Linked DNA regions of Methanobrevibacter smithii ATCC 35061. The protein of the gene in region 1 interacts with the protein of each later gene in a pairwise test. Links are inferred from orthologs where the notes say so. Each region holds a gene or a part of one and is shown in the gene's direction. Other genes may lie near its edges. The genes, in order: MSM_RS05725 and MSM_RS03655.

What was found.
Region 2: the proteins of MSM_RS05725 (region 1) and MSM_RS03655 interact in binary tests that used the Methanocaldococcus jannaschii proteins (3 or more experiments, as listed by UniProt). The link is inferred for Methanobrevibacter smithii ATCC 35061 from one-to-one orthologs.

Annotation. Positions count from the first base shown.
Region 1 is NC_009515.1:1,107,840-1,125,770, reverse strand. Bases 12,406-15,364 are described here. They hold MSM_RS05725 (RNA-protein complex protein Nop10), read left to right. Parts: upstream 12,406-13,776; coding sequence 13,777-13,953; downstream 13,954-15,364. Other genes in these bases: MSM_RS05715 (DUF2112 family protein), read left to right, coding at 14,790-15,364; MSM_RS05720 (proteasome assembly chaperone family protein), read left to right, coding at 13,954-14,724; MSM_RS05730 (translation initiation factor IF-2 subunit alpha), read left to right, coding at 12,973-13,770; MSM_RS05735 (30S ribosomal protein S27e), read left to right, coding at 12,715-12,894; MSM_RS05740 (50S ribosomal protein L44e), read left to right, coding at 12,426-12,704. In the rest of the region: trpE (anthranilate synthase component I), read left to right, coding at 1-1,385; MSM_RS05790 (anthranilate synthase component II), read left to right, coding at 1,382-1,963; trpD (anthranilate phosphoribosyltransferase), read left to right, coding at 1,964-2,971; indole-3-glycerol phosphate synthase TrpC, read left to right, coding at 2,976-3,752; trpB (tryptophan synthase subunit beta), read left to right, coding at 3,745-5,526; trpA (tryptophan synthase subunit alpha), read left to right, coding at 5,519-6,292; MSM_RS05765 (hypothetical protein), read right to left, coding at 6,812-7,582; MSM_RS05760 (MurT ligase domain-containing protein), read left to right, coding at 8,351-9,700; MSM_RS05755 (type 1 glutamine amidotransferase), read left to right, coding at 9,697-10,428; pcn (proliferating cell nuclear antigen (pcna)), read left to right, coding at 10,556-11,290; MSM_RS05745 (DNA replication complex subunit Gins51), read left to right, coding at 11,350-12,195; more of MSM_RS05715, read left to right, coding at 15,365-15,389; MSM_RS05710 (TIGR00375 family protein), read left to right, coding at 15,406-16,593; MSM_RS05705 (hypothetical protein), read right to left, coding at 16,601-17,035; MSM_RS05700 (heavy metal translocating P-type ATPase), read right to left, coding at 17,194-17,931. UniProt on the Methanocaldococcus jannaschii protein: Involved in ribosome biogenesis; more specifically in 18S rRNA pseudouridylation and in cleavage of pre-rRNA.
Region 2 is NC_009515.1:695,133-707,885, reverse strand. The notes cover bases 73-2,993. They hold MSM_RS03655 (RNA-guided pseudouridylation complex pseudouridine synthase subunit Cbf5), read left to right. Parts: upstream 73-1,012; coding sequence 1,013-1,975; downstream 1,976-2,993. Other genes in these bases: MSM_RS03650 (UvrD-helicase domain-containing protein), read left to right, coding at 2,131-2,993; MSM_RS03660 (50S ribosomal protein L14e), read left to right, coding at 713-934; cmk ((d)CMP kinase), read left to right, coding at 195-713; MSM_RS03670 (50S ribosomal protein L34e), read left to right, coding at 73-195. Also shown: more of MSM_RS03670, read left to right, coding at 1-72; more of MSM_RS03650, read left to right, coding at 2,994-6,597; MSM_RS03645 (ISNCY-like element ISM1 family transposase), read left to right, coding at 6,700-7,905; MSM_RS03640 (HesA/MoeB/ThiF family protein), read right to left, coding at 7,961-8,716; MSM_RS03635 (aldo/keto reductase), read right to left, coding at 8,726-9,892; MSM_RS03625 (adenosylhomocysteinase), read left to right, coding at 10,432-11,682; MSM_RS03620 (DUF2119 family protein), read left to right, coding at 11,723-12,373; fen (flap endonuclease-1), read right to left, coding at 12,370-12,753. UniProt on the Methanocaldococcus jannaschii protein: Could be responsible for synthesis of pseudouridine from uracil-55 in the psi GC loop of transfer RNAs.

The DNA of each region.
Region 1 (17,931 bases):
AAGAAATCAGTAAACATTGTTATATGCTGGAAAGTGTTGAAGATTCACAAAAATGGGGAAGATACACCTTTTTAGGATTTGATCCGCTTTTAGAGTTTACCTGTCAAAATGGATGTGTTCAAATTAAGGGAGACAGCAAATTTGAAGACAGTTCCAAATTAACAGATGATGATAAGGTAATTATTGAAACAAACAATCCTGGTGAAGTTATTAAAGATTTGGTCAGACAAAACAAATCTCCAAAATTAACTAATTTGCCTCCATTTACTGGAGGATTTGTGGGATATTTTGCTTATGATTATATTAAATATGCAGAACCTTCCCTAAACCTCGATGCTGAAAATCAGGATCAATTTAAAGACATTGATTTGATGTTGTTTGATAAGGTTGTTGCATTTGATAATTTCAGACAAAAAATTGTTTTGATTGCAAATATGAAAACAGACAATTTGGATGAAAACTATAAGAAAGCCTGTGATGATTTGGAAAAAATAGCCAGATTAATTAAAACAGGAAAAAAAGCAAAAATAGAACCTCTGACATTAAAATCTGATTTCAAACCAGTATTTTCACGTGAAAAATATTGTCAAATGGTTAATAAGGCTAAAGATTACATTAAAGAGGGGGATATTTTTCAGGTTGTACTGTCAAACAGGATTGAAGCAGATATTTCAGGAAGCTTGTTTGATACATACAGGGTCTTGAGAACTACAAATCCTTCACCCTATATGTTTTATTTTTCAAGTAATGACATTGAAATAGCCGGTGCTTCACCTGAAACCCTGGTTAAATTAAACAATAGAAAATTATACACTTTTCCACTAGCGGGAACAAGACCTAGAGGAAAAACGGAAAGTGAAGATTTGGCCCTTGAAAAAGAGCTTTTAAGTGATGAAAAAGAATTGGCTGAACATAATATGCTTGTAGACCTGGGACGTAATGATATTGGAAAAATATCTGAAATAGGATCTGTCAATGTTGATAAATACCTGTCAATTGAGAGGTTTTCTCATGTAATGCATATTGGTTCAACAGTAACTGGAACTTTAAGAAAAGATCTGGATTCACTTGCGGCTATTGATTCCATACTTCCTGCAGGAACACTGTCCGGAGCTCCAAAAATAAGAGCATGTGAAATTATTAATGAACTTGAAAATAATAAAAGAGGGATTTATGGTGGAGCTATTGGATATATTGATTTAAGTGGCAATGTAGACACCTGCATATCAATCAGGATTGCTTTTGCACGTAATAATAAAGTTTTCATAAGGTCAGGTGCAGGAATTGTAGCTGACAGTGTTCCGGATAATGAATTTGACGAGTGTTTAAATAAAGCAGCAGCAGTTATTGATGCTTTAAAAATAGCTGACGGGGGAATTTTATGATTTTATTAATAGATAACTATGATAGCTTTTCATATAATTTATATCAATTAATCGGACAGGTAAATAGGGATATTGAAGTTTATAGAAATGATAAAATCACTGCTGATGAAATTAAAGATTTAAATCCTGAAGCTATTATTTTATCTCCAGGTCCTGGAAGGCCTGAAGATGCGGGAATCTGTGTTGATGTTGTTAGGAAATTTTATGATAAAATACCAATTTTGGGAGTTTGTCTTGGACATCAGGCAATATGTGATGCATTTGGAGGTAAAATATCTTATGCCAGCAAATTAATGCATGGAAAATCATCAACAGCTAAATTAAATAAAGACCCTATTTTTAAAGGTTTAAATGATGAGATTGCTGTTGGAAGATATCATTCTTTAAGTTTGGTTGAAAATACTTTGCCTAAAGATTTAAAAATAATTTCAAAAACAGCAGACAACGGAGAAATAATGGCGATTAAACATAAAAAATATAATGTTTACGGTCTTCAATTTCATCCGGAATCAATATTAACACCTGACGGAATTACAATAATTGAAAATTTCATAAACAAAATTAAGGAGGATAATTAAATGATTAAGGAAGCTATTTTAAAAGTTGTAAATGGAAATGACTTAAATGCGAAGGAAGCTTATGGGGCAATGGATGAAATAATGTCCGGAGAATCTAGTGAGGTTCAGATGAGTGCTTATTTAACTGCACTGTCAATGAAAGGTGAAACAATTGAAGAAATCACAGCTTCTACAAAAGCCATGAGGGCTCATTGTGTTAAATTACTAAATGATGAAGAAGTCTTGGAAATAGTTGGAACTGGTGGAGACGGATCCAACACTTTCAACATATCAACAACATCTTCAATTGTAATTTCTGCAGCAGGAGTTCCGGTAGCCAAACATGGAAACAGATCAGCATCAAGCAAATGTGGGGCGGCAGATGTTTTGGAAGCTTTAGGTGTAAATATTTATATTGAACCGGAAAAAAGCTTGAAAATATTAAAAGAGATTAATCTGTGCTTTTTATTTGCTCAAAATTATCATTTGGCCATGAAATTTGTAGCTGGAGTCAGAAAAGAATTATCTATAAGAACAATTTTCAATATTCTGGGGCCTCTGACAAATCCTGCAGGTGCTACAATGCAGGTTTTGGGGGTTTATGATGAATCACTTGTGAAACCTCTTTGTGAAGTGCTTAAAAACGTAGGAGTTAAGTCTGCATTATCAGTATACGGTCAGGACGGATTGGATGAAATTTCAGTTAGTGACAAAACATCTGTTTGTGAACTTAGGGACGGCAGGTTAAAATGTTATGAAATAGCTCCTGAAGATTTTGGAATGGAGAGATGTTCTAAAGAAGACCTTGTAGGTGGAAATCCTAGGGAAAATGCAGAAATTACATTATCTATTTTAAATGGCCAAAAAGGACCTAAAAGAAATGCCGTAGTTTTAAACTCTGCAGCTGCTTTATATGTTGCAGGAAAAGCAGATTCTATAGAAGATGGTGTTAGATTAGCCAGTGAAATTATTGATTCTGGCAGGGCTAAAAAACAGCTTGAAAAATTCATCGAATATACAAACAGTTGATTTCATGTTAGATAAAATAGTTGAAAAAACAAAAGAAAGAGTATCTGAAAATAAAAAGGTTAATTCATTAGACAGACTCAAATATAAAATACTCAATATTGATGTCAAATTCAATTATCCTTTTAAAAAAGCTTTAAGCAGTGATGATATTGCAATTATTGCAGAGGTTAAAAAGGCATCACCTTCTAAAGGTTTAATAGCTGAAAATTTTGATTATGTAAACATTGCAAAAGAGTATGAAGCTGCAGGCGCATCAGCTATTTCAGTTTTAACAGAACCTTACTTTTTTCAGGGTTCTGATGATTATTTAAAGAAAATAGCTAAAAATGTTAAAATTCCAGTACTCAGAAAGGATTTTGTTGTTGATGAGTACATGATTTATGAAGCTAAATTACTTGGAGCATCTGCAGTATTGCTGATTGCAGCTATTTTGTCTGATGAACAATTGGAACAGTATTTGACTATAACTCGTGTTTTGGGAATGTCTGCTATTGTTGAAGCTCATGATGAAAATGAAATTAAAAGGGCAATTGATGCAGGTGCAGATATTGTCGGTGTAAACAATAGAAATTTAAAAGATTTCAGTGTAGATATTGAAAATAGTATTCGTCTACGTAGATGTGTAGATGAAGATATTATATTTATTTCTGAAAGTGGTATTAAAACAAAAGAAGATATTGCCAGATTAAAAGAAAATAATGTTGATGCAGTTTTAATAGGTGAAACTTTAATGAAATCACCAGACAAAAAGGTGATGATTCGGGAGTTGAAGAATGGTTAAAATTAAAATCTGCGGACTTAAAAGACTGGAGGATATTGAACTTGCAAACAGGTATAAAATAGATTATGCAGGTTTTGTATTTGCTGAGAGCAAAAGAAAAGTAAATTATGATCTTGCAAAACAAATGAAGGAAAAACTCTGCGAAGATATTCAAAGTGTTGGTGTTTTTGTAGATGCAGGCACTGATGAAATCCTAAAATTATACAATGATGGTATAATTGATGTGGCACAGCTTCATGGAATGGAAAGCGAAGATTATATTAAAACTTTGAAAGAAAAAACAGATTATAAGTTAAAGATTATTAAAGCTATTGAAGTATCTGAAAATACGGATTTGTCTAAATATGATGATTCATTAGCTGATTATTTGTTGCTTGACAGTGGAAAAGGATCGGGGAAAACCTTTGACTGGCATTTGATTAGAAAAGACTTGAAAAAAGAATTCTTTTTGGCAGGAGGATTAAATAGCAAAAACATCACTCAGGCTATTGGAGAATTTAAGCCATATGCAATTGATTTAAGCAGCGGTGTTGAAAGTGACGGATTTAAAGATGAAAATAAAATAAAAAAAGTCATGGAGGCTAAAAACATGAATAATGGAAGATACGGGGAATATGGAGGACAATATATCTCTGAAACTTTAATGAATGAATTGATTTACTTGGAAGAACAGTATTATCACTATATGAATGATTCTGAATTTGTAGAAGAATTAAATACACTTTTAAAAGAATATGCTGGCAGACCTTCTTTATTATACTATGCAAAAAGAATGACTGAAGATTTGGGAGGAGCTAAGATTTATTTAAAGCGTGAAGATTTAAATCACACTGGAGCTCATAAAATCAACAATGTGCTTGGTCAGGTTTTACTGGCTAAAAAAATGGGAAAAACAAGAGTAATAGCTGAAACTGGAGCAGGCCAACATGGGGTAGCTACAGCAACAGCAGCAGCACTTCTGGATATGGAATGTGAAGTGTACATGGGTGAGTTAGATACCAAACGTCAGGCTTTAAATGTTTATAGGATGGAATTGCTTGGAGCAAAAGTTCATCCGGTAAAATCAGGAACAAAAACACTAAAGGATGCAGTTAATGATGCATTTAGAGATTGGATTGGGAGAGTTCATGATACAAATTATGTAATAGGTTCAACAATGGGGCCGCATCCTTTTCCAATGATGGTTAGAGACTTCCAAGCAGTAATAAGTGCTGAAGCTCGTGAACAATTTTTGGAAAAAGAAGGAAAACTTCCGGATGCAGTTTTAGCATGTGTTGGTGGTGGAAGTAATGCAATGGGAGCATTTTACAATTTCATAGATGATGCGGATGTTAAATTAATTGGATGTGAAGCAGGAGGAAAAGGAGTAGATACTCCTTATAATGCAGCAGCTTTAACTAATGGGCAAATCGGAATATTTCACGGAATGAAATCAATATTTAATCAGGGAGAATATGGGCAGATATCTGAAGTCTATTCTGTCTCAGCAGGTCTGGATTATCCTGGAGTAGGACCTGAACATGCATATTTAAGAGATATTAAAAGAGCAGAGTATGTTCCTGTTACAGATGAAGAAGCAGTCAATGCTTTTGAATACTTGTCAAAAATGGAAGGAATCATTCCGGCTATTGAAAGTGCTCATGCAGTAGCACATGCAATGAAAATAGCTCCAAAAATGGATAAAGACGAAATTATCATGGTTTGTCTTTCTGGAAGGGGAGACAAAGATGTAGCATCAATTGCAAAATATAGGGGAGTTGAGTTAAATGAGTAAAATAGCAAATGCATTTAAGGACGGTAAGGCATTTATCGGATTTTTAACTGCAGGAGATCCGACAATTGAAAAAACAGTAGAATATATTTTGGCAATGGAAGAAGCAGGTTGCGATTTAATAGAAATTGGAATTCCGTTTTCAGATCCTATGGCTGAAGGAGTTGTAATTCAGGATGCAAATATAAGGGCATTAGGCCATAATACAACAACTGACGATGTATTTGAAATAGTCAGGAAAGTTCGCCAAAAAACAGATGTTCCATTAGTATTTTTAACTTACATTAACCCTGTTTTCTTTTATGGTTATGAAAAATTCTTTAAAAAATGCGGTGAACTTGGAATCGATGGAATTATATCACCTGACCTGCCTTATGAAGAAAAAGGTGAAATCAAAGACATTGCATTATCTAATGATGTTGATGTCATTTCTCTGATTGCTCCAACTTCAAAGGAAAGGATTCAAAAAATAGCCAGTGATGCAACAGGTTTTATTTATGTTGTTTCTTCTTTGGGAGTTACTGGAATGCGCAGTGAAATAAAAACGGACCTGAAATCTATTTTAGATGATATTCGTGCAGTCAGTGACTTGCCATTAGCTGTTGGATTTGGTATTAACACACCTGAACAGGCTTCTAACATTGGGAAAATAGCTGATGGAGTTATTGTGGGAAGTGCTATTGTAAAAATCATTGAGGAGCATGGTGAAAATGCAGCAGAACCATTAAAAGAATATGTGTCAGCTATGAAAACAGCCTGCAATGAATAAAAAGGATAAACCTGAAATTACAAAAATAATATCGTATACATTTTATTGTATCAACAGCAGGTGTTACACACCACCATCACATCTTTTTCATTATCATTAATTTTTTGTAGGTAGGAAACATATGAATCAATTTTACAATTATATGTGCTGTTTAAATTCATAGTTGTATACAATAATATTTTATATTTTGACTGAAAACACATTAAACTCAAATAAGCCTATAAAATTTTACAGACTCCATTATTTATAAAATCACACCAATTTTTTAAAGAGCAAAAAATAAAGAAAAAAAGATAGTTATAAAACCAAATATTATATTTGGATTCATTTCATAATCAAAGAACTCCCTAAAATACTTCTTAAACAATATTTTTTAAATTTAAATCCTATAATTTCATAATTCATTTATCAATCTAAATAACAGTTAATTAAGAAAACTCAACTTATTAATAAATTATTTCTTAATAATGACTAATACAATAAAAACAATTATTCATTAAACTAACCAAACACCAGTCACTAACCATTCCAATAGTAATGTAACTCCAATACAAATACCATTTGCAACAGTACAGTAATTTCAAATTCTGTTAAGTCCCAGGGAAGTATTTTATTCCATAAATCAATACATAATGACATTGAAAATAAAATAAATGCAATTATTGTTACAATTATCAAAGTAGTTACTGGTATGGGATCAGTTCCATTAAAACTATTAGCAATTAGATAAAAACATGCTCCAACTGAAGCACATCCACAGATTACTCCTCCTTCACCTGACAATATATTGATAAATTTTCGTAATTTCACTGGGTCTGGATCTTCTTCAAATCTGGGTTCAAACATCTCCCAGTATTTTTTTCTTCGGAGGAATATGAATGTTACTGTGTAAATCATGGAAAAAGCTACACAAAATCCAGGTAATGTTGCTTTTATTGCTATAAAAAAGATTAAAAATGATGAAGAAACACTAATTCCTCTTATTAGGTTTTCTAATGCATATCCATCAAATGAAAATTTGTCGGGTCTGATTTTATCGTATACATTGTAATATTTGTCTATTTTTTTTAGAAATATTTTAAATATAAATTCAGGTATACAAAAACTGATTCCAATTACAAATATGGGAATAAAAAATTCATAATTCTGTTTAAAAGTCATAATAGTTGAAAGGAAAATGTAAAAAAATGTTACAATAATAATTTGAAATATAACATTTATTTTCCTTTCTTTATCAGTTAACAAATCAATAGAATGATGATATATGAAAGTTTTTATAAATCTAACCATTATTCTTCTCTCCAATATTATCTGCTACTTTGTTAGATGCAGTTTTTAGTAAATACTAATATGCAAATGAAGAATTTTAGAAAATTTTCCATATAACTATTTTTAAATTTCATGAAAAATTTGCTCCTCTATTATATTTTTTCATTTTGTAATTATGTTTAATTTAGTATATAATCATTTTAATTTGCATTTAACTCTTTGAAATATATTATTTTTATTTAAAAATATAAAAAAATCAGTTTAACTTAATAACAATGATAATTATTTCTGAATAAATTATAAAATGGAATGTTAATTGAGTAAATTGTTTGAAAGTGAACATTGAATCTTTGAAAAGTAAAACTGGTGCTAATTTTATAGTTTAATTGTTTAATAAAATTAAAATTTTACACAGTTTTGTAAATAATAAATCATTGATTTATAATGAAAATCTAATTTATAAAATTTTATTAAATAAATGTTGATAATAGTTAATACAGCTCAAAAAATTAAAAATTAGTTGATGAAATTATCTAAACCAAAGTATAATTAATTAAAAAACAGTTATTTTGAATTGATTAATTATTGTAAAAGGGCACTATAAAAATAATATTTAAACAAATATTTTTTAAAATAGTTATATATTCATCACTATTTATGCATATTTGCTGTGTTTTTTTAGCAAAAATATAAATATGATGCCTATTTAATGTATAAATTTAGAGAATAATTTAATACTCTTATATGAGGCATATTAAATAACAACTTACCTATATGTTGTGATTAGAAATGAGGTCAAAAATAGCAATATTGGCGGGTATGATTGGAAATAAAGTTGTTCAAATGGCAGGCAGAAAAGGAACATCTTTAACTGGAAAAATAGCCCTTGCTGTTAAACCAGATATTTTAAATGATTTTGCAAAAAAATGTGATAAAATAGCGCTTATTACAGGAACAAACGGAAAAACAACTACAAACAATTTAGCAAATCACATTTTTAAAGGTAAAGATTATGATATTGTATCTAATTTAAATGGTTCTAATATGATTACAGGAGTTACTAGCTCTTTTATTCAAAACCATCGAGATCATTATAACTGGGGAATATTTGAAGTAGATGAAGGCTCCATGCCTAATGTTACCAGATATTTGCCAAGTGATTACATAATTATAACTAATTTTTTTAGAGATCAGTTAGACAGATACGGTGAAGTGGAAAACACAATTAATTTAGTTCAAAAATCAAGCAAAAGACATAATTCCACACTTATTTTAGATGCAGACAGTCCGATTTCTCTTTATTTTCAAGACTCTGACCAACCAAAAGTGTACTATAGCTTAAAGAAAAATCCTTTCAGTAAAGATAGTGCAAATGTTGAAGAATCAGTCTTCTGCCAGGTATGTGGACATAAATTAGATTATGAATATATAAATTATGGAAATCATGGTAAATTTTCATGTTCCAAATGCGGGGCTAAAAACCATGAAGCAGATTATGTGATTGATGAGGTTACCTTCAAAAACGGAGGATATGAGTTTACAGTTAAAGATAAAAAGGAATCAGCTAAAATCAACTTAAATTTACTTGGAATCTACAATGTTTCCAATGCTCTTGCAGCTATTGCTCTTGCAAGGGAAAACGGTTTCAGTTATGATTTAATAAAACAGCAAATTGAAAATTTTGAATATAAACTTGGAAGAATGGAAAGGATATCTGTAAACGGCTGTGATGTTGTTTTGGTTTTATCTAAGAATCCTGTTGGTTTAAGTGAAGTTTTCTCAACTATAAAATTTGATGAAGATAAGAAATCATTCATGTTTATTTTAAATGATTATGCTCCTGACGGTAAAGATATTTCATGGATTTGGGATGCATACTTTAAGGAAATAGCTGCCACTCCAAACATTGATAAATTTTACTGTGTTGGAACAAGAGCTGAAGAAGTAGCTTTAAGATTAAAATATGCAGATTTTCCAACATCAAAAATCGAAATTTGCCATTCAAAAGATCAAAGCGATGTTGTTGGGTGTGTAGAAGAAATTGTAGCTGAAAATGATAAGGCATATATTATTGGAACATTCACGGCAATGCCTGAAGCTAGAAAAGTACTTATGAAACTTAAAGGGGAAAAAGCATGAGTTTTGAATTGAACATTGTTGATATGTATTCCGATATTTTAAATATCTATGGGGACATTGGTAATTTAAAATGCATTAAAAAAAGATGTGAATGGAGAGGAATCAAGGTTAATCAAAAAAGTTACTCTCTAAATCATGATATGGATTTTGATTATGAGGATATTGACTTAATTTTAATTGGAGGAGGTTCTGACAGAACTCAAAGTATTGTTTCCAATGACCTTTTAAAACAAAGAAATGACCTGGAAAATTATGTGGAAAATGACGGAGTCATATTAACTGTCTGTGGCAGCTATCAGATGTTTGGGCATGAATATTATGATGTTAATGGGGATAATGTCTCTTGTCTTGAAATATTTGATATTAAAACGGTAAGTCAGGAAAATAGGTTAATCGGCAATATTTTAATAGAAAATAATTTAGGTTTGGCCCCAAAAGAAGTTGTGGGATTTGAAAATCATGGTGGAAGGACATTTCATAATTATAAAACCTTAGGTAATGTTATAGCAGGGCATGGCAATAATGATGAAGACGGTGAGGAAGGAATGATTTATAAAAACTTTATTGGAACATATTTGCACGGTCCTTTTCTACCAAAAAACCCTCACATTGCGGACTATTTAATATTGAATGCTATGAAGAATAAGTATAATGTAGATTCAATTGAAGAGTTAGATGATGAAATTGAATTTAAAGCACATGATGTTATGGTTAACAGATTGAAATAATCTGTTTAATCCTCTTTTTTAGAATTGCTGTGGTTTTTTAAATACTGACCTAATGTTTTATAAGTAATAAAGATAAAAATATAATTATCTAATTAATAATTAATAAATTCTTATTAGAGGATTATATATGTTCAAAGCGGAATTAAGTGATTCTAGTATATTAAAAACCAGTTTTGATGCTATTTCATCTATTGTTGATGAAGTACAAATCCAAACTGATAGTGAAGGTATGAGGTTAGATGCCTTAGACCGTAGTCATATAACATTCGTACATTTAGAATTAAAAGCAAGTTTATTTGATGAGTATGTTTGTGATGTTCCTGAAAAGATTAATATCGATACTGGGGAATTCATGAGTGTTCTTAAACGTGCAAAATCTCAAGATAGAGTTATCATGTCTTTAGATGAAGGTAATTTCATAATTACTTTTGAAGGGGATGCTACAAGAACTTTCAAAATAAGATTGATTGATATTGAATATGATAATCCTACTCCTCCAGAACTTGAACATCCTGCATCTTTCAAAGTTCACTTTGGAATTTTAAAGGATGCAATTAACGATATTGATATTTTCTCAGATAAAATAGCTCTTCAAGTTGATGAAGATTACTTTAGAGCATCTGCTGATGGTGAATTTGGTGATGCAAGTGTCAAATACCTTCATGGTGAAAATATCAACACTCAGGAAAAATCTTTATTCTCACTGGACAAAATTAGGGAAATGCTTAAAGCAGACAAATTCTCTGAAGAAGCTGAAATCGGTTTAGGTACTGACATGCCATTAAAATTAACTCTCAATATGGTTACTGGTGATGGTAAACTTAGTTTCTTACTTGCTCCAAGATTAGAATCAGATGAATAATTATTTCATCTATAAACTTTTTTTTATTTTTATATTAAACTCCTCAGAGATGGTATTAAGTGGATCAATTCTTTCAACAATTACGTAAAATTCAAAAAAAAGAGCGTAGTAACGGTACATTGGCCCGTGTAGAAGACTCTTTTTATAAGGATATTCATAAATATTTGGATGAGTTAAGAACCCATATAGGCAATGATCCATTTGCTGCAGAACAGTATCTGCTAAAAGATACTCAAAGAATAGCTACTGAAATTTGTGAAAGACGTGAACACAAAATTACTGATGCAGCGGTTGTTAATATTCACAGGTCTTACCATTTATTTGCAGGCAAACCGCAATTTGATTTAATTGACACAACACCTCTTAATTTAACTCCCGAGGAAGAAAAATTTTACTTTTCTTTAATTGATACTTTAACAAATCATAGAAAAAGCATTTCACTTGAAAAACTATCTTCTGAAGAAGATATTCCAAATGAAACCAAAGCTCCTATTAAAGAAACTCCTAAACCTCAAAGCACTACTTTAGATAATGGAGTTGAAAGTTCTCAGGATGATGCGGTTTTAAATAGAATCGATGAAATTTCCAAAGCGAAAGTAATTACTGATGAAAAGGCAGAGCCGATTGAAAAACAAATTCAAAAGTCAAATATTAAACCTGCTAAAGTTGAAGATGATATATCTGAGTTAGCAAGAGATAATGATGAATTTGTTGACTTGGAATCTATAAAAATAGCTAAAGATTCAGAACTAGTTACAATGCTTGTATTTGATGATGTTGATTCTATTGTTGGAGTTGATGAAAGAGTTTATGGTCCCTTCAGACCACAAGATCTGGTAGTTTTACCTAAAATCAATGCTAAAATTTTTGTTAAAAATCATAAAGCCCGTTTTGTTAAAATCTAAACCTTTAAATATTGTAAAGAATATAAATACAAACCGTATCTATTTGTGATAATAAGAAATTATATTTTTTATATAATTTGGATTTCTGCTTTGTGTAAACGGAGTATGTTACAATAAAGTTTTAATCCTCTAGATCTTTGATATTTTTCAGACTGGATAAAATTCTCATATAGATTTATAATAATTTAATTAATCGGACACTTTTTAGTGTAAAATTTAATGGTGGAAATATGAAAATACCAAAAGAAAAAAGAACTTACTGTCCACATTGTAAAAAACACACAATGCATGAAGTACATACTGCGAAAAAAAGAAAAGCTAGTGAGTTAAAATGGGGACAAAGACAATTCAGACGTGTAACTGCTGGATATAGAGGTTACCCAAGGCCTTTACCTGCCGGAAACAAACCAGTTAAAAAATTAGATTTAAGACTTAAATGTAAAGAATGTGGAAAATCTCAAATTAAAAAATCATTCAGAACTGGTAAAGCAGAATTTGTAGCTAAATAAGGTGGTTAACATGGTTAGTAAAGGTAGAGGAAACTTTTTAAAAGTAAAATGTTTAGATTGTGACAATGAACAAATCATCTTTGATCGTGCTGCATCAGATGTAAAATGTATCATTTGTGGTAAAACACTTGTCAAATCTCGTGGTGCTAAAGCTAAAATTATGGCACATATTGATAAAGTTTTAAACTAGATTCAATCGAAATTTTTTAATCTAGCTTATTATTTTTTCTATTTTTTTTTAAATTTTTATTTTATTTTTGGTGATTATATGGTAAGGAAAAATCAAGAATGGCCTGACGAAGGAGAACTTATTATTGGTACTGTTTATAAAGTTCTTAACTATGGGGCTTTCGCAAAATTAGAAGAATACCATGGTAAAGAAGCTTTTATTCACATTTCTGAGGTATCTTCTGGTTGGGTAAAAAATATCAGAGACCATGTAAGAGAAAATCAAAAAATAGTTTGCCGTGTTCTTAGAGTAAATCCTAAAAAAGGACATGTAGATGCTTCTTTAAAAAGAATTAGGGAAGATCAAAGAACTAAAAAAATCCAGCATTGGAAAATTGAACAAAAAGCTGAAAAATTCCTGGAATTATCTGCTAAATCATTAGGCAAATCTTTAAATGATGCTTACGATGAAGTAGGTTATGAGCTAATGGATATTTTCGGTGATGTTTACGGTGCTTTTGAAACAGCAGCTGATGATGGTGCAAAATCTCTTACTGATGAAGGTATATCTCAAGAGTGGGCTGATGCTATAACTGAAATAGCTAATAAAAATATTACTCCTCCTGAAGTTCATATCAGCGGGTATGTTGATATTGAAACTTTCGTCCCGGATGGTGTTGATGTCATTATTGAAGCTCTTAAAGCAGCTGAAGATAATGGTGACGAAGAGGAAGAAATCAAGGTTCAATGTGTTGGTGCACCAAGATATAGGATAACTGTAAAATCCACTGATTACATTTTGGCTGAAAAAGCTCTTAAAGCAGCAGCTGACAGATGTATTGAAATAGTTGAAGCTTCTGAAGGAAATGGTTCTTTCTTAAGAGAGTTGGATAGCTAGATTTTTATGAATATGAAAATGAACAAATGTCCTGATTGTAAAATTTATACAATGGAGGATGCTTGCCCTCAATGTGGCGGTGAGCTTAAAGTTATTTATCCTCCCAAATTTTCTATTGAGGATAAATACGGAAAATATCGCCGAATATTAAAAAAAGAAGCTATGAATAAAAAGGATGATTAGATGGAAATCACACAAATTACTGTTTTAGAGGATGTTGAATTAAACAATCCTGTTTTTATAGAAGCATTGCCAGGTATTGGTCATGTAGGTAAATTAGCTGCAGATCACATGATTGATGAATTTAATGCTACTAAATTTGCAGAAATTTATTCTCCAAGTTTTCCTCCTCAAGTTTTTGTTGGGGAAGAAGGATTAATTGAAAACATGATTAATGAATTATATTATGTTAAAAATGTTGGAGAAGACAATTTGGATATCATTATTCTTGTTGGAAACACTCAAGCTTTATCTCCTGAAGGTCAATATGGTGTATGTCAGGATATATTAAACTTTGTTAAGGGTAAAGGAGCTAGTAAAATATTTACATTAGGTGGAATGGCTACTGGTCAACCTGTTGAAGAATCTAAGATTTTTGGAGCAGCTACTGATGAAGAAAACATAGAACTTTTAAAAGAAGCGGAAGTTGAAATAAGATCTAATGACGGTGGAATTGTTGGAGCTTCCGGTTTGTTTTTAGGTTTAGGTCTTCGTCAGGAAATGAATGGTATCTGCTTAATGGGTCAGACTCCAGGATATTTCATTGATGCGCAGTCAGCTGAAGCTATTTTAAATAAATTGGCTGTTTTACTTAATTTTGAAATTGATACTGATAAATTGGAAGAAAGAGCTGAAGAAACTAAAGAAATGTTGGCTAAAGCTCAACAAATGGAACAAGACATCATTAACAAAGCTAATGCTAGCAGTAGTGATGATTTAAGATATATTGGATAAATATATCATTTTTTTTACTTTTTTTTAAGATTTGGCTGTTTTAATAAAATGAGGGGGTATTAATCATGAAAGTAGCTGTTATTCCAGATGCTGCTATGATTGTAGTTCCATTAATTGAAAAGAACGGTCATGAATATATATCACCAACAAATTTCTCAAAGTATAATAATATGGATGTTTCCGGTGGAAAATGTGATGATACTCAGGCTCCATATACTTTAAATAGGGATAATATTTTACTGGGCAGTTCTTATTTTTCAAATGAATTGCCTTCAGGAATCAAAGGTCGTTTAACATTATTTTCCAGGGTTTTGGAATTGGCAGATGCGTTTATTGTCATTGGAAAAAGACCTGATCATTATAAAAAAATGTATGATGTATTAAATGAATTGATTTTATTTGGAGGTTCTGGATGTTCTAATGAACGTAAATTGGTAATGGCTTTGATTAAAGATAAAAAAGTACCTATTTTGGAATTGGCTTATCCAACAACCAGAAATGATTTGATTAATGTAATTGATAGAGCTAATGATTTTTTAAAAAATTTAACTTCAATTAATGGAATAGTTAATGAAGATAATCTGGATGCTGATTTAAAAAAACATGAAGGAAGTCTGGATTACAAAGAGTTTAAGAAAATATTAGATGATTTAATATATTATTAATAGCTAATTATTATCCATGTTAGTTAATGCTGATTTTCATGTTCACAGCTGTTTTTCAATGGCTTCATCTAAAGACATGCTAATAAAAAATATGGCTCCTAAATCAAAACTTAAGGGATTGCAACTTTTGGGAACTGGAGATGCATTTCATCCGGGCTGGTTAAACATTATTGAGGAAAGTACAACTTGTAAGGGAGATGGAATTTACACTGCAGATGATATGGATTTTGTTCTAACAACAGAAGTTGAAGGAAAAAACAGGATTCATCATTTGATAATAATTCCGGATATTGGTACTGCAAGGGAACTGTCTGAAAAACTGGTTTCTAAAAATAAGGAAAGTGACGGGAGACCTAGGACAAAGTATTCTGGAGCAGAACTTTTAGAAATGGTTAAAGAGTATGATTGTTTAATTGGACCGGCTCATGCTTTTACTCCATGGACAGGAATGTATAAATCTTTTGACAGTATTTATGATTGCTATGGCAAGGCTCCTGATTTTGTAGAGCTTGGATTGTCTGCAGATACATTTATGGCAGATACTGTAGCTGAACTTAAGGATTTCCCGTTTCTTACAAATTCTGATGCACACTCTCCGTGGCCACACAGATTAGGTAGGGAGTTTAATCAAATTGAGCTTGAAGATATGTCATACTCATCAATAAAAAAAGCAATAAAAAACAAAGATATTAAAGCAAATTATGGGTTGGTGCCAAATCTTGGTAAATATCATATGACTGCATGTACCAAATGCTACAAATTAGTTGATCCGTTAATAGCTAAGGAAAATAAGATGAAATGCAGCTGTGGGGGAACAATTAAAAAAGGGGTTGATTTCAGAATAAGTGAAATAGCTGATTATGATGAACCGAAACATCCTGATTTCAGACCTAAATATGTTCATTTAATGCCTCTGGCTGAATTAATATCAACAGTTTATGACAAGGGAGTTACAACAAAAACAGTTCAGAGAAAATGGCAAAATCTGATAGATAACTTTGGAACTGAAATTGATATATTGGTTAATGCATCTATAGAAGAGATAGCTAAAACAGATCCGTCAATTTCTCCGGCTATTGAGGCTTTTAGGAATAAAACCATACACATTACTCCAGGAGGCGGAGGAAAATACGGTGAAATTTCTTTTGATAAAAAATTAGAAAAAAGAGAAGCTGAAACTTTAACTACTTTAGATAACTTTTAAAAAATAGCTAAAGTTCATTTAAGTATTTTTTAATACTTTTTAACTCTTTTTTACACTTCAGGCCTTTTAGTCCAACAATTTCAACATAATATACTGCATTTTCATTAGCTTTGTATGTAACTAATTTTGATTTTTCAGCTTCTGTCAGAACGCAAAAATGTGTTGTTTTGGATTTTTTCTCTTTAGTGTTGTCGTAAAGAATCAATCCGGCCATAAATTCTCTTTTTTCATTATATGTTAATGGAGAATTTGGTGTTTTGCACATAATGTAGCAATCATCCATTTCAACAATTTTGAATTTATTAGCAGATGATTCAGATGAAAAATCATCATCTTCATCAAATAATTCAATTTCTTCGATTTCATATTCATTTTCATTTAAGATTGTTGGATTATTGCCTTTCATTTCAGATTCCAGCAGCATTAGGATTTCTATTTTCATAAATTTATCACTTTTTAAATAATTAATTTGCAAGTTTAGTTTACTTTGTAAATTATTTAAAATAGATAGTTTTTTATAAAAACAATTTTTAATTCTTAAAACAATATTTTAAAATGAAATCAATAAAAAAATAAGAAAAAATAGATAATTTGACCAATCTATTTTGCAAGTAACAATGAATTACCTACTACAAGTAAAGTAATTCCCATATCTCCAATAAGAACTGCTTCCCATAAGCTGATGTATCCTGCGATACCGAGTATCATTAATATTACTTTTACACTTAAACAGAAAGCAACATTGAATTTGATTTTACCCATTGTTTTTTTGGCTAAATCAACAAGTAAATTAATTTTGGATAACTTGTCTTCAAGCAACACAATGTCTGCTGTTTCAATAGCTACATCTGCACCTTCAAGACCCATAGCTATTCCTACATTTGCACGGGCAAGAGAAGGAGTATCATTTACTCCATCACCGACCATAGCTACATCATGATGTTTGGAAACGGCATTGGATACTATATTGACTTTATCCTGAGGAAGTAAATCTGCATAGTAATTACTTAATCCGATTTCATCGGCCACTAATTTGGCAGTTGCCTCATTGTCTCCTGTAATCATGGTTGTTTTGATTCCTTTAGCATTGAGACTGGCTATTGTAGATGGAGTTTCGTCTCTGATTTTATCTTTTAGGGTAATCAAACCATAAATTTCATTTTCAGTTCCGATGATTGCTGTGGTGCTCATTTTATTGTTTTCAAGATTTATATCCTGACTGAATAAAGTTTTGTTACCTATAAAGTAAGTTTGTCCGTTGATGTCTCCTTTTAAACCTTTTCCAGCTATTGATTCAAAGTTTTCCACTTCTTCCAATTCTAGGCTGTGGTCTTTTTT
Region 2 (12,753 bases), 410 kb from region 1 along the record:
TTAAGATACAAAAAGAAAAAACCATCTAAGCATGTTTGTGCTGAATGTGGTAAATTATTACATGGAGTTCCACGTGGACGTCCATATGAAATTAATAAATTAGCAAAATCCCATAAAAGACCTAACCGTCCATATGGTGGGTATTTATGCTCAAGCTGTGCTCGTAAACATTTCAAAAACGAGGCTAGAAAATAATGATAATTACTGTTGGTGGACTGGCTGGAACTGGAACCACAACAACTGCAGAGCTGTTGTCTGAGAAATTAGGTATTCCTTTTGTTTCTTCAGGCTCTATTTTTAGGGCTATGGCTGAAGAAAAAGGCATGTCTGTTCTTGAATTCAGTGAGTTTGCTGAAAGTAATGATAATATCGATAAAGAAATTGATAAAAGACAAGCTGAACTTGCTAAATCTTCAGAGAATTTAATATTGGAAGGAAGACTATCAGCTTATTTTGTTGAAGCTGATTTAAAACTTTGGTTAATGGCACCTCTTGATGTTCGTGCTCAAAGGATTAGTCAAAGAGAATCTAAATCTGTTGATGTGGCTAAAGAAGAAATTAAAATTCGTGAAGAAAGTGAAGCTTTAAGATATTTAGATATTCATAACATAGATATTAGTAATTTAGATATTTATGACTTAATGATTAATACTGACAGTTTTGACCCTGAAAGTATAACAAAAATTATTCTAACAACATTAAAGGTGATATAATGGCAGCAATTGAAGTAGGAAGAGTTTGTGTTAAAACCGCTGGTAGAGAAGCTGGCGAAAAATGTGCAATCGTAGAAATCATCGACGAAAACTTCGTTGAAGTAATCGGTGAATCTGTTAAAAATAGAAGATGTAACATTGCTCATTTAGAACCAACTGCAGATTCTGTAGATGTTTCTGGTGATGCTGACTCTATTAAAGCAGCTTTAGCTGATTTATAAATGGATAATTAATTAAATTATTCATTACTTATTTTTATTTACTTATTTTTTTTATTTATTGATTTTTAGTGATTTTTCATGAAAGACTTTCTTACAAAATCCAAAAGTTTTACAAATCCTGAATATGGATGTGCTCCTGAAGAACGTGAAATTTCAGATTATATTTCTCATGGTGTTATTAATTTAGATAAACCGTCAGGACCAACTTCTCATGAAATTGATTCATGGGTAAAACGTATTTTAAATTTGGAGAAATCAGGACACGGCGGAACTTTGGATCCAAAAGTTACAGGTGTTTTGCCTGTAGGACTTGGAGATGCAACAAGAGCTATTCAACTTCTTTTAACAGCTCCTAAAGAATATGTTTGTGTAATGACTTTTCATCATGAAGTTGATGAGGATAAAATTCGTGAAGTGTTTAATGAGTTTACAGGTAAAATTTTCCAACTTCCTCCGGTTAAATCAGCAGTTAAACGTGAATTAAGATCACGTAATGTTTATTATTCCACTATCTATGAAATTAATGGTAGGGATGTCTTATTTAGAATAGGCTGTGAAGCTGGAACTTACGTTAGAACTTACTGCCATAATATAGGTGAAGCAATTGGTGTTGGTGCACACATGGCAGAGCTTAGAAGAACACAGGTAGGTTCATTTACAGAGGATAACCATTTATCCACTCTTCAGGATGTTACTGATGCATATCATTTCTACAAAGAAGATGGTGACGAGTCATTTTTAAGAAAAGCTATTATGCCGATGGAGCGAGCTGCAGATTACCTGCCAAAAGTAGTTATTAAAGATTCTGCAGTTGATGCAATATGTCACGGTGCCAACTTGGCCAGTGGGGGAATAGCTTATCTGTCTGACAATATTCAAAAAAATTCCATAGTAGCTATTGAAACACTTAAAGGTGAACTGGTTGCTTCAGGTAATTCTTTATTTAGCAGTGATGAGATTTTAGATTTGGAATCAGGATTTGCTGTTAATGTTTCTAAAGTTTTTATGAAAACAGATATTTATCCTAAAATGTGGAAATAAATTATTAAAAACTTTATTTTTTTATTTTTAATTAGATTTACTTTTTTTTGTAAGAAATATATTAATAACTTTCAAATTACTTATATACATTAAATAAGAAAAATAAATGTAATTGAATACATATATTTTGATTATTTGATATTGAGGGATAATAAATGGTTGTAGAGTGTCCAATATGTTCTAAAGTTTTAAATAATGAAGAAATTTGTTCATACTGTGGAACTAATATTAATGAGGATATTTTTACTGATTTTACATCATTTCAAAAACTTAAAAATTCATTTTCAGGAACTTTCGGTAAAGGGTTGTCTAAAAATGATAAAAAAGATTTAAATGAATTTTTATTAAATAATGAAAGTAAAATAGCTGGTTTTATAAGTAAATATCAGAGTTCTTTTGAAAATTTGGTTTTGGATATTTCAGCTATTAAAAAAGAAAATAAACCTATTTATGAAATGATTTGTAAATTAACTGATTATTTTGAAGAAAAAAAGTTTAATTTGCCCATCAATCAAAGAAAGTCTTGTTATACATTTAAAAGAATTTATGATGAATTAGATGATATTATCCCTAAAAAGAATAATGAATATTGTATTGATACATTTAACAGTATTAAATTTAATTTAGAAAAGTTAAATGATTTTTTTTCAGTTTCAATTCCTAATGAACGTATTTCTAAAGATAAATTATCTTATAAAAACCAGTTTAAAGATAGTTATGATTTAATTAAACCAATTAAAGATTATGCTTTAAATAATTCAGATGTTTTTAATGAGTCCCAAGAGGAAGTTATATCTAATTTTATTTCAAATTTCGATAACTTTAACCAGAATGTAGATGATTTAAACAATAATTATGATATGGACCAAAAGTTAAATTTAATAATAAAATTATCTTCTGAAATTTCAAGGTCCAATAATCTTGATGAGCTTCTAAAAGAAAAAGAAAATCATAAAGAGCTTTATAATTTAGCTATTGAAATGCTTGAAGATAATGAGTCATTTTATTATTTAAAAAATAAGATTGAACTTAACAGAAATAATTTAAACAATTTCAAAAAGGCTTATAAAAAATTAAACAGTAAAATAAAATTGGTTCAATCTGAAAATTGGATTAAAGATAATTTTAGCAGGTTGGAATCTATAAAAAATTATGAAACTAAATTTCCTAAAGAGTTTATAGATAATTTTAAATTTAAAGAATTATGCTTTAATTTTAAAAGGTTACTTGTTAATGTAAACTGTATTTTGGATAATGGTATTGATATTAGCAACCAATATAGAAATCTGTTAAAGGATTTTATAAAATATTATACGAAATTTCCATATATTGTTGAAGAATCTAATTGTTATTTTAAAATTAACAGTAAAACCGCTAATTTTAACAATATTGAACATTTCAAATCAGAAATTTTGCATAAATTTGAAAATAATTTATCATTTAAGTATGATTGTATAAAAAATGATTATGAATTATTGGATAATAAACTTGATGATGCCATATATGTTGATGATAATTGGAATAATTTAGTTTATTTTAATAGTTTAAAAAACTCTACCAGTATAAAAATAGACGATAAAAAGAGTTTTGAGAAAAAATATGCTGATTTGAATGAAAAAGTTATTAATGTTCGGGAGTTTATAACTGATGATAATAAAATAGATCTTGATGATTTTATTTTTAATTTTTCACATATTGCAGTGTATATTGATGAAATTAATTTTCATTATAAGTTAAATTCATATTTGATTAAAATTAATAAAATTGAGCAGGTTTGTGAGTTAGATGATTTTGTAAATCAGCAATTGAAATTTAAAAAAGCTTATATTTATTCAAAAGATGCAATTGCCAATTTTTCAAAATGGTTATCTAAAAAGAATGAAGAAATATTAATTGATTTTATAGATTATTATGATTCTTTAGATGGTAAAATTCAGCAGATTAAGAGGAAACAGCTTAAGAAGTGGTTGAATGAGAACAAAGATGATTTTGTTAGGTTTAATGCTTTAAGGGAGTCTGAGATTACTGATCATATTGATGTTGAGTTAATTAAGGATGATTATAGGCATTTGTATGAGGATTGTCTTGATTTGGATTTGGATTTGTTGGATATTTGTGATTGGGAGTTGGTTGATGAATTTAGGTCTAATTATGAGGGTATTGGGGCTATTGTTTCTTATTTGAATAATCGTTTTGATATTAAAGATTTTTTCGGTTCTGTTTCTGGTTTTGTTTTAGGTGATTCTGTTGGTGTTTTGGAAAAGCAGAAGGAAGATTTTAAAGTTTTCTTTGATAAATGCGATTCTTTTGTTTCACGTGTTAGTGATGATTTGTTAGAATCTGAAAAGGTTAAGATTAATGAGTTTAAGGATGTTTATTCTTCTATTGATAGTAAAATTTATAAACTTAAGGTTAATAGTTGGTTAGATTCTAATAGAAATAACTTAATTGATTTTAATAATGAAATATCTGGGGAAATTTCTAATCTTGTTTTGGATGATGATGTTGAGGAGTTAAAAAGGAAAACTGAGGGTTTTTATAATAAAATTGTTGAATTTCAAAATTATTGTCCTTTTTTACTTCAGAATGGGGTTGTGTCTTCTTTTGTTTATAATTTTGAAAATTTAGAGGATATAATTGCTGATAAGAATTGTAAATTTAAGATTAAACAAATTTTAAATGAAATAAATGCGAGGAATTTTGAAAGTAATTCTTCTGAGTATTTAGAAAAACAAAAAGATTTGTTTTCTAATTATTGTGTTATTTCTAAAAGGATTATTGATTCATTTGATGATAAAATTACTGATTCTCAAAAAAATGAATTTTTAAATTTCATTGAAGAATATGACAATTTAGATAATGAAATTTGTAATTTGAGAATAGCTTCTTTTTTTAATAAACATTTAAAAGAAATTAATGAATTTATTCTGTTTACAAAAGGAACTAAAAAACATGAAATTTCTGATAAGAACAGGGATAATTGTAAAAAAGAGGTTAATTATATTTATGATATTCTTTTAAAGATTAGGGATGTTTTTAATCAAAATCCAAATATTAAACAATATAGGAAAAATTTAACATTGGAATTCATTGAAATATATGAAAATTTCGAGAATATAGTTCAAAGAATTAATTATCAGACATGGTTTTCTAATAATTTAAATGATATTAATAATTTCATAAGTATAAAATCTAAAACTATTACTTCTTATATATCTGAGGAAGAAAAAGACACTTTAAAAGCATCTGAAGACTGTTATAATAAATTAAATGAAATAGTTGATTTTCATAATAATGTATTTCCATCAAATCTTGATTTAGATATTATCTGTGAATTTATTGAGGATTATAATAATTATGATGATATAATTACTAAATTGAATGTTGAGTTTTTCTTTAAAGATAATTATGAAATTATTTTATGGGGAGCATCTTTGAATAAGGTTAACCCATTTTATTTTATAAAAAATGAGGAAAAGGAAAAGTATAAAACAGGTATTCAGAAAATTTATTCTAATTTAACTAAAGTTAACCAGTACTGTGTTAAAAAACATATTTTCAGCGAGGATAAATTTGAGTTAATGGATGGTGCTATCAGAAACTATGATAATATTGATGATTTGGTAATTAAATGGAATGTAAGTTATTATTTAAATTCTGTTGTTAAAAAATTTGCTAAAATTGGGGATTATGCTCCTGATAATTATTTTTCCCATAATTGGAAACAGAAATTGTTGCTTTGGCATAAAAATGCAATCTCTAAAGTTAAAAAATTTAAAGAAGATTATGCAGAATACATTTCTTCAGAAGATGAAAAATTTTTTGAAAAATTTTATAATAAACCTGAAACTTTTGAAACGGACACTAAACAAGCTAATGAACGGTATATAAATCAGGAATTAAAGGATAACTCTGATTTATTTGATGATTTGGATGGAAAATCATTAGATTCTCAACAAAGAGAAGCTATTGTCGTTGATGAAGATGCAGTAAAAGTTATTGCAGGTGCTGGAAGTGGTAAAACTTTTACAATTCAAGGTAAAGTTAAATATTTAACTGAAAAAAGAGATGTTGATCCTAGTGAAATTTTAGCAATTTCCTTTTCCAATGCATCTGTTGATGATTTGAAAGAAAGAATTGCGGAACCTATTGATATTAAAACATTTCATAAAGTTGGAAAAGATATTTTAACGCAGTATAATCAATATTCTAGACCTGATACTTCTGCTCTTAAACGTATTATTAAAAGATATCTAACTAAAAAAGCATTGAAAAATGAGGATATAAGTAAAAAGTTAATTGAATTTTTCAGTTTTTATATAAATGTCCCTCCATCTGAGGATGATATTAAATATGAAGGGGATTTGTTAGATTGGCAGGAAGGAGTAGATTTTTCAACATTAAAAAGACGGTTTAAAAATAAACAGAGGGAAACACTAAATAATGAAATTGTAAGAAGTTATGAAGAGTTATATATAGCTAATTTTCTGTTTATTTATGGAATTAAGTATACCTATGAAAAGATTTATTCATATCCTAATAAAAACTTTGAAAGAGAATTTAATAAATTTGAGTCTGTAAAATTTTATAGGCTTATTTGTTTTTTAATTTTTTACAGTTGAACTTTCATTTTGATGAAATTTCATTCTAATTTTTCTTTAATTTTAATATAAATGATTTAAAAATAGTAAAATACTTTAATAAGTGAGGACAAATAATATTTTATGACCAAACAAAACAAATCTGCCCTCAATAGTAATATAGACTTCATACAACTTAAACTTTATGATTTTTTTGATGAAAAAATTGATCAAGAAAAAATTATTTCAAAAAGATTGAATAAAACACCTAATTTTGAAAATACTAATCATAAACTATTTTTAGATGAAAATAATACTTTTAAATATGATAATCCCATTTGTCCAGTTTGTGGAAGCCACAAAATAATCAAAAAAGGCACAATAAAGAAAAACAAACAAAATACTAATGGAAAAACAACAGAATTCAAAGAACAGCAATATCAATGCAAAAAATGTGGAAAAAAATTCGGAATATACAATAATCCATTAATTGGTGAAAATAAACAATTTTTACAAGAAATAATGGATAAAATTCCAGGAATAATGAAAATAGGGTACCAATCACTTCGTAAAATAAGTAAATACTTTGAAATATTCCTTGGAATCAGAATATCTCATCAAACAATCAAGAACTGGTCTGACAAAAATCACGAAGAAAGCATCAGCAATGAAAAATTTGAATATTCTGGCTATTATTTATATGATGAGCAATTTTTAAGACTTAATGGAACTAGACACTACAGATTAACTTTATTTGATGCAATACTCAATATTCCAGTCACAGAACGAATAGTACGTCGCAGAATACCAAAAAACACGAAAAAATTTATCTTAGAATCAACAGAAAATAAACCATTCATTTGCCTAACAACCGATTTATTCCCAATGTATCGTAATGTAGCAGATGAAATAGAAGTAAAACATCAATTGTGCATATTTCATCTGTTTCAAACAATAAACCATAAATTAAAAGTATATTGTAGAAGAAACAAGATTAATGGAAAACAAAGAGACCATATTTACGAAAATGCACAAGAATTAAAAAACTGTTTCAGACAAAACTCAAAAAAAGAAGCAATAGAACAATTTAAACAATATTTACAAAAATATACGGCCATACCAGTTGTTTTAAAAGATTTCATAAGAAAACATATCATAAATCACTTCCACAGATACGTAGAATATCTTGATGATGAAAATATAGAAAAAACATCAAATAAAGTCGAAAATTACTACAGACAAACCAATCCTGAAAAAATAAAGAAAATATACAAAACCAAAAATGGAATCCTGACATTTTTAGACTATCAAATGCAAAATTGGACTGAAAAACACATTAAAATCAAATAAGCCTATAAAATTTTACAGACTCAAATAAATAAAAAATAAGAAAAAGTAATGTTGTTTAAATTTCATTTACATTAAATGAAGTTAAATCCAACAAATCAAAAGTTAAAATTTCCGGGGCTTGGGTAACTTTGCCAACTCCTGTCGTTATTTTAAAAGCTTCCATAGCTTCAAGACATCCGATTAAATTTGGAGTAGGCCCAATAACTGGAGGGACACCTGATGTAACACTTGATAAGTCATCCAATACATCTTCAGTTAAATCTTTATCTTTTGATGGGAGATTAAACATTGTTTCATAGTTTATATCTTTATCTGCTGAAAATACTGTAATCTGACCTAAAGTTCCATGAATGGCTCCATGAATAAATGGGATTTTCTTATTTTCAGCTGCTCTGGAAACAATTACTCTTGTTTTGACATTATCAAGAGCATCAATAACAATATCGCACTCACCGATTATTTTATCAACATTTTCTTTAGTTACAGTTTCTTCAAAGCAGTTAACTTTAACATAAGGATTAATCAGTCTGACTTTTTCTTTGGTTACTTTGCTTTTGGAAAGGCCTAGTTCTTTAATGCTGGCTAATGTTTGTCTGTTTAAATTGGATAAATCAAATGCGTCCTCATCAACTAAATTAAGCTGGCCAACTCCCATTCTGGCTAACATTTCAATAGTCTGACCACCTATTCCTCCACAGCCAATAACTGCTATTTTAGCTTCTTTAAATCTTTCCTGTTGACTTCTAGTTACAATACTCATTTGACGGCTTATCAGTTCCCAATATCCGTCACCTATATATCTTGTTGGCATTTTTTCACCTTAAAAATGATTAAATTCTCTACCGAAATAATTATCTACTTTTTCAAGTTCCTGTGGAATATCTAGCATTTGAGGACAAACAAATTCACAGTCTCCACAGTCAATACAGCTGTCTGCTCTGCAGTCTTCATCAATCAGACTAAAATATTGCATTGCACTTCCTTTTGGATTATTCAGCATTTTGCCGATATTGTATTCGTTAAAACAATTGATGATATCAACACCTTCTGGACATGGCATACAATATCCGCAACTGGTGCACTCATTTCCGGTCAGCGTCTTGTATGTTCTGGCAACTTCTCTAATTAGATCCTGGTCGCTTTCGCTAATTTCTTTAACATTTGAAGCTATTTGAATATTTTGTTTAACCTGTTCTAAGGAGTTCATACCACTTAAAACACAGTCAACATCGTCTCTATTCCATAAATATTCTAAAGCCCACTCGACAGGAGTTCTTTTAACTTCAGCACAGTCCCAAAGTTTTTGGACTTCTGGAGGAATGTTCTGAACTAATCTGCCTCCGCGCAGTGGTTCCATAATCATGCTTCCGATATTCAGCCGTTTTAGTTCATCAAGACCCATTACTCCTGTCTGGTAGTATTCATCAAGGTAATTCATTTGTGTCAGGACAACTTCCCATTTGGGATATGCGTCAAGAATGTCTACAAATGTATCAATTTCAGTATGTGATGAAAACCCTACATGTTTTATTTTGCCGCTGCTTAAACTGTCATCAAGAAAATCCAAAACTCTAAGTTTGCGGACTTTATTCCAATCATCCTTTGTAAGAGCATGGAGTAAATAAATATCAATACTGTCTGTTTTGAGTTTTTCAAGCTGTTTGTCAAGATAATATTCAAAATCTCCCTTTTCCTCCATTAACCATGATGGAGATTTTGTAGAGATTAAAACATCATCTCTGTAGCTGTTTTCTTTTAAAAAGTTTCCTATGAAAACTTCGCTGTTTCCGTTACCGTCGATTCCGGCACTGTGATAAGGATAAGCTGTATCAATAAGGTTAATTCCATTATCAATTCCATAGCTAAGAATTTCACTAGCTGTATTTTCATCGATATTGTCATTGGAACCTTTTGTCGGTAATCGCATAGCTCCGAAACCAAGAATTGAAACATTTTCTTTGGTTTTTCCAAGTTCTGTATATTGCATTTTAATAAATCCTCAAATCTTAACACTTGATATATTTATTAATGAGTTATAAAATAGTTTTGATTAGTGATGTTTAAAGTAACTCAGATTCTCCTTTTTGAAATCAGCGATAAAATCAGCTTGTAAAATTAAAAATTTCCTAAAAAAATAGTTTATAAAAAATATTCCGGGGATTGAAGATGCCGGGAGCGGGATTCGAACCCGCGGCCTCACGGTATCCCAGGAATTAGTCAGAGCACTGCTTAATTACCCTATGAGCCGTGCGCTCTAACCAGCTGAGCCACCCCGGCATCAGACATTTATTATATTAAATTCTCATTACATTTATACTTTTTGTTTTTCTTATTTTTGATTATAATTTAAGTTTGGCTGATTGTAATTAAACATTGTTTATTTTTATAATAATTAATTAATAATGGATGTAGTTAATTTGAAATATTTTGTTGCATTATATATTTTTAAAATTATTTATGAATAATAATATTTAATAACCCTCAAATGATATATTATAATATTATTTAATTTTTATAGGGGATATTATGAGTAAAGTTAAAGATATGTCTCTTGCTAAAGAAGGTATAAGAAAAATTGAATGGGTTCAAAGACACATGCCAGTTCTTGAACACATCAAAAAAGAATATGAAGAAACTCAACCTTTCAAAGGAATCACTATTGGGTCTTGCCTACATTTAGAACCTAAAACTATTAATTTAGGTTTAACTTTGCAGGCAGGTGGAGCTGAAGTAGCTATGACTGGATGTAATCCGTTATCCACTCATGATGATGCAGTGGCCGGAGCTGCTGATTTAGGTTTGAACATCTACGGTTGGAGAGATCAGGATGATGAAGAATATTATCAGACTATCAACATGGTTCTTGATCACAAACCTGATGTAATCATTGATGACGGTGCAGATATGATTATGGTTCTTCACAATGAAAGAACTGATGTTTTAAAACATATTAAAGGAGCATGTGAAGAAACTACTACTGGTGTTCACAGATTGGAAGCTATGCATAAAGATGGGGCTTTAAAATTCCCTGTTGTAGCTGTAAATGATGCTTATACCAAATATTTGTTTGATAACAGATATGGTACAGGCCAATCCAGTTTTGATGCAATTATGGGAACCACCAATATGTTAATAGCTGGTAAATCTGTTGTTGTATGTGGATATGGATGGTGCGGTCGTGGAATAGCTTTAAGGGCACAAGGTCTTGGAGCTAATGTTATTGTAACTGAAATCGATCCAATCAGAGCACTTGAAGCAAGAATGGATGGTTACAGAGTAATGAAAATTAGAGATGCTGTAAAAGAAGCTGATTTAATCATTACTGTAACTGGTAATATCAATATTATTCATGGTGATGACTTCAAATACATGAAAGACGGCTGTATGTTATGTAACTCCGGTCATTTTAATGTGGAAATTAATAGACGTGACTTGGAAGCTCAATCAACCAGTGTTCGTGAAGTAAGAGAAAGTATTGAAATGTTTACCATGAAAGACGGCAGAAAAATATATCTGCTTGCAGACGGAAGATTAGTAAACTTATCTGCAGCCAGGGGACAAGGACACCCTGCAGAAATCATGGACATGAGTTTTGCTGTTCAGGCATTATCTGCAAAATACATTTTAAACAACGATTTGGAAGTCGGTGTAACTAAAGCTCCTGATGACATTGATTATGAAGTAGCTAATTTAAAACTAAAAGCTATGGATATTGAAATTGATACTTTATCTGACCGCCAAAAAGAGTATATGTGCAGCTGGAAAGAAGGAACTTAAGTTTTCTTCTTTGATTTTTTCTTTTTTTTATTTGGATAATATGTCTTATTTCAGATATGTTGACAATGGTGAAGGTCCAACTAAGTTATTTATAGGTGGAGTCCATGGCAATGAAGGTAAAACTTCTTTAAAATTTATTAAACGTTTGAATATTGATGATTTTTCAAAAGGACAGTTTTATTTTTACAATTTTGATAAAACTCCATATATTTCTACAATTAAAAAGGAATATTATAAATCAGAAATCGGTTTGAAGATTTTGGATCTGATTGAGTATTTTGAACCTGATTTTTATACTGAACTTCACTGTTACGATCTGGCGCATTTTGACAGATTAACTTCTATGGAACGTTACACTAAAACAGGAATTCCTCCATTAATAAATTTGGGAAATCATGTGCTGGTAAGTTCTGTTTCTCCATTAATTCGCATGACATATTTTTCAACTGACACTGTTTGCAAAACATTGGAATTTCCTTGTGTTGAAAAGCTGTCTGCAGAAAAAGAAGAAAAATATAATTTCAATAAAAAATCAGCTGTTGAAACCTATGAAAAGCTTCTTAATTTAATTGTCAGAGCACCGGACAGGGAGTATTTTGAAAAGGAAATGCTGAAAAATTATTATAATCAGGTTGCACTGGCTGTTGATTATGCCAAAAAAGTATTTGGTCCGGAGTTTCCCCCTTATTAGAACCAGTCTTCAAGGCTTTTCTGACTTGAATTTAAATTTTTTAATTTATCACAGGCTTTTGAAACTCTGTCCTGTGAAAAACCGTGTTCTTCACATAAAAAGTCAATAATATCATTTTTAGCCGGTTTTTTCCATCTGATTTTATAATTGGTATTTACATTATGGTTTAGGAATATTTCTCTGACTTCAGAGATGTCATGTGATGATTCTTCCTGAAGTTTGGCTAATTTATTTTCAAGTTCTCCTTTTTTAGCTAGTTTAAGAGCTGTTTTTGCACCTACTCCTTTTAAGCCTTCACTAAAATCAGTTCCGATTAGTATTCCCATATCAATAAGCTGTTCTCTATTTATGTCCAGTTCATCTAAAACTCTTTTTAAATT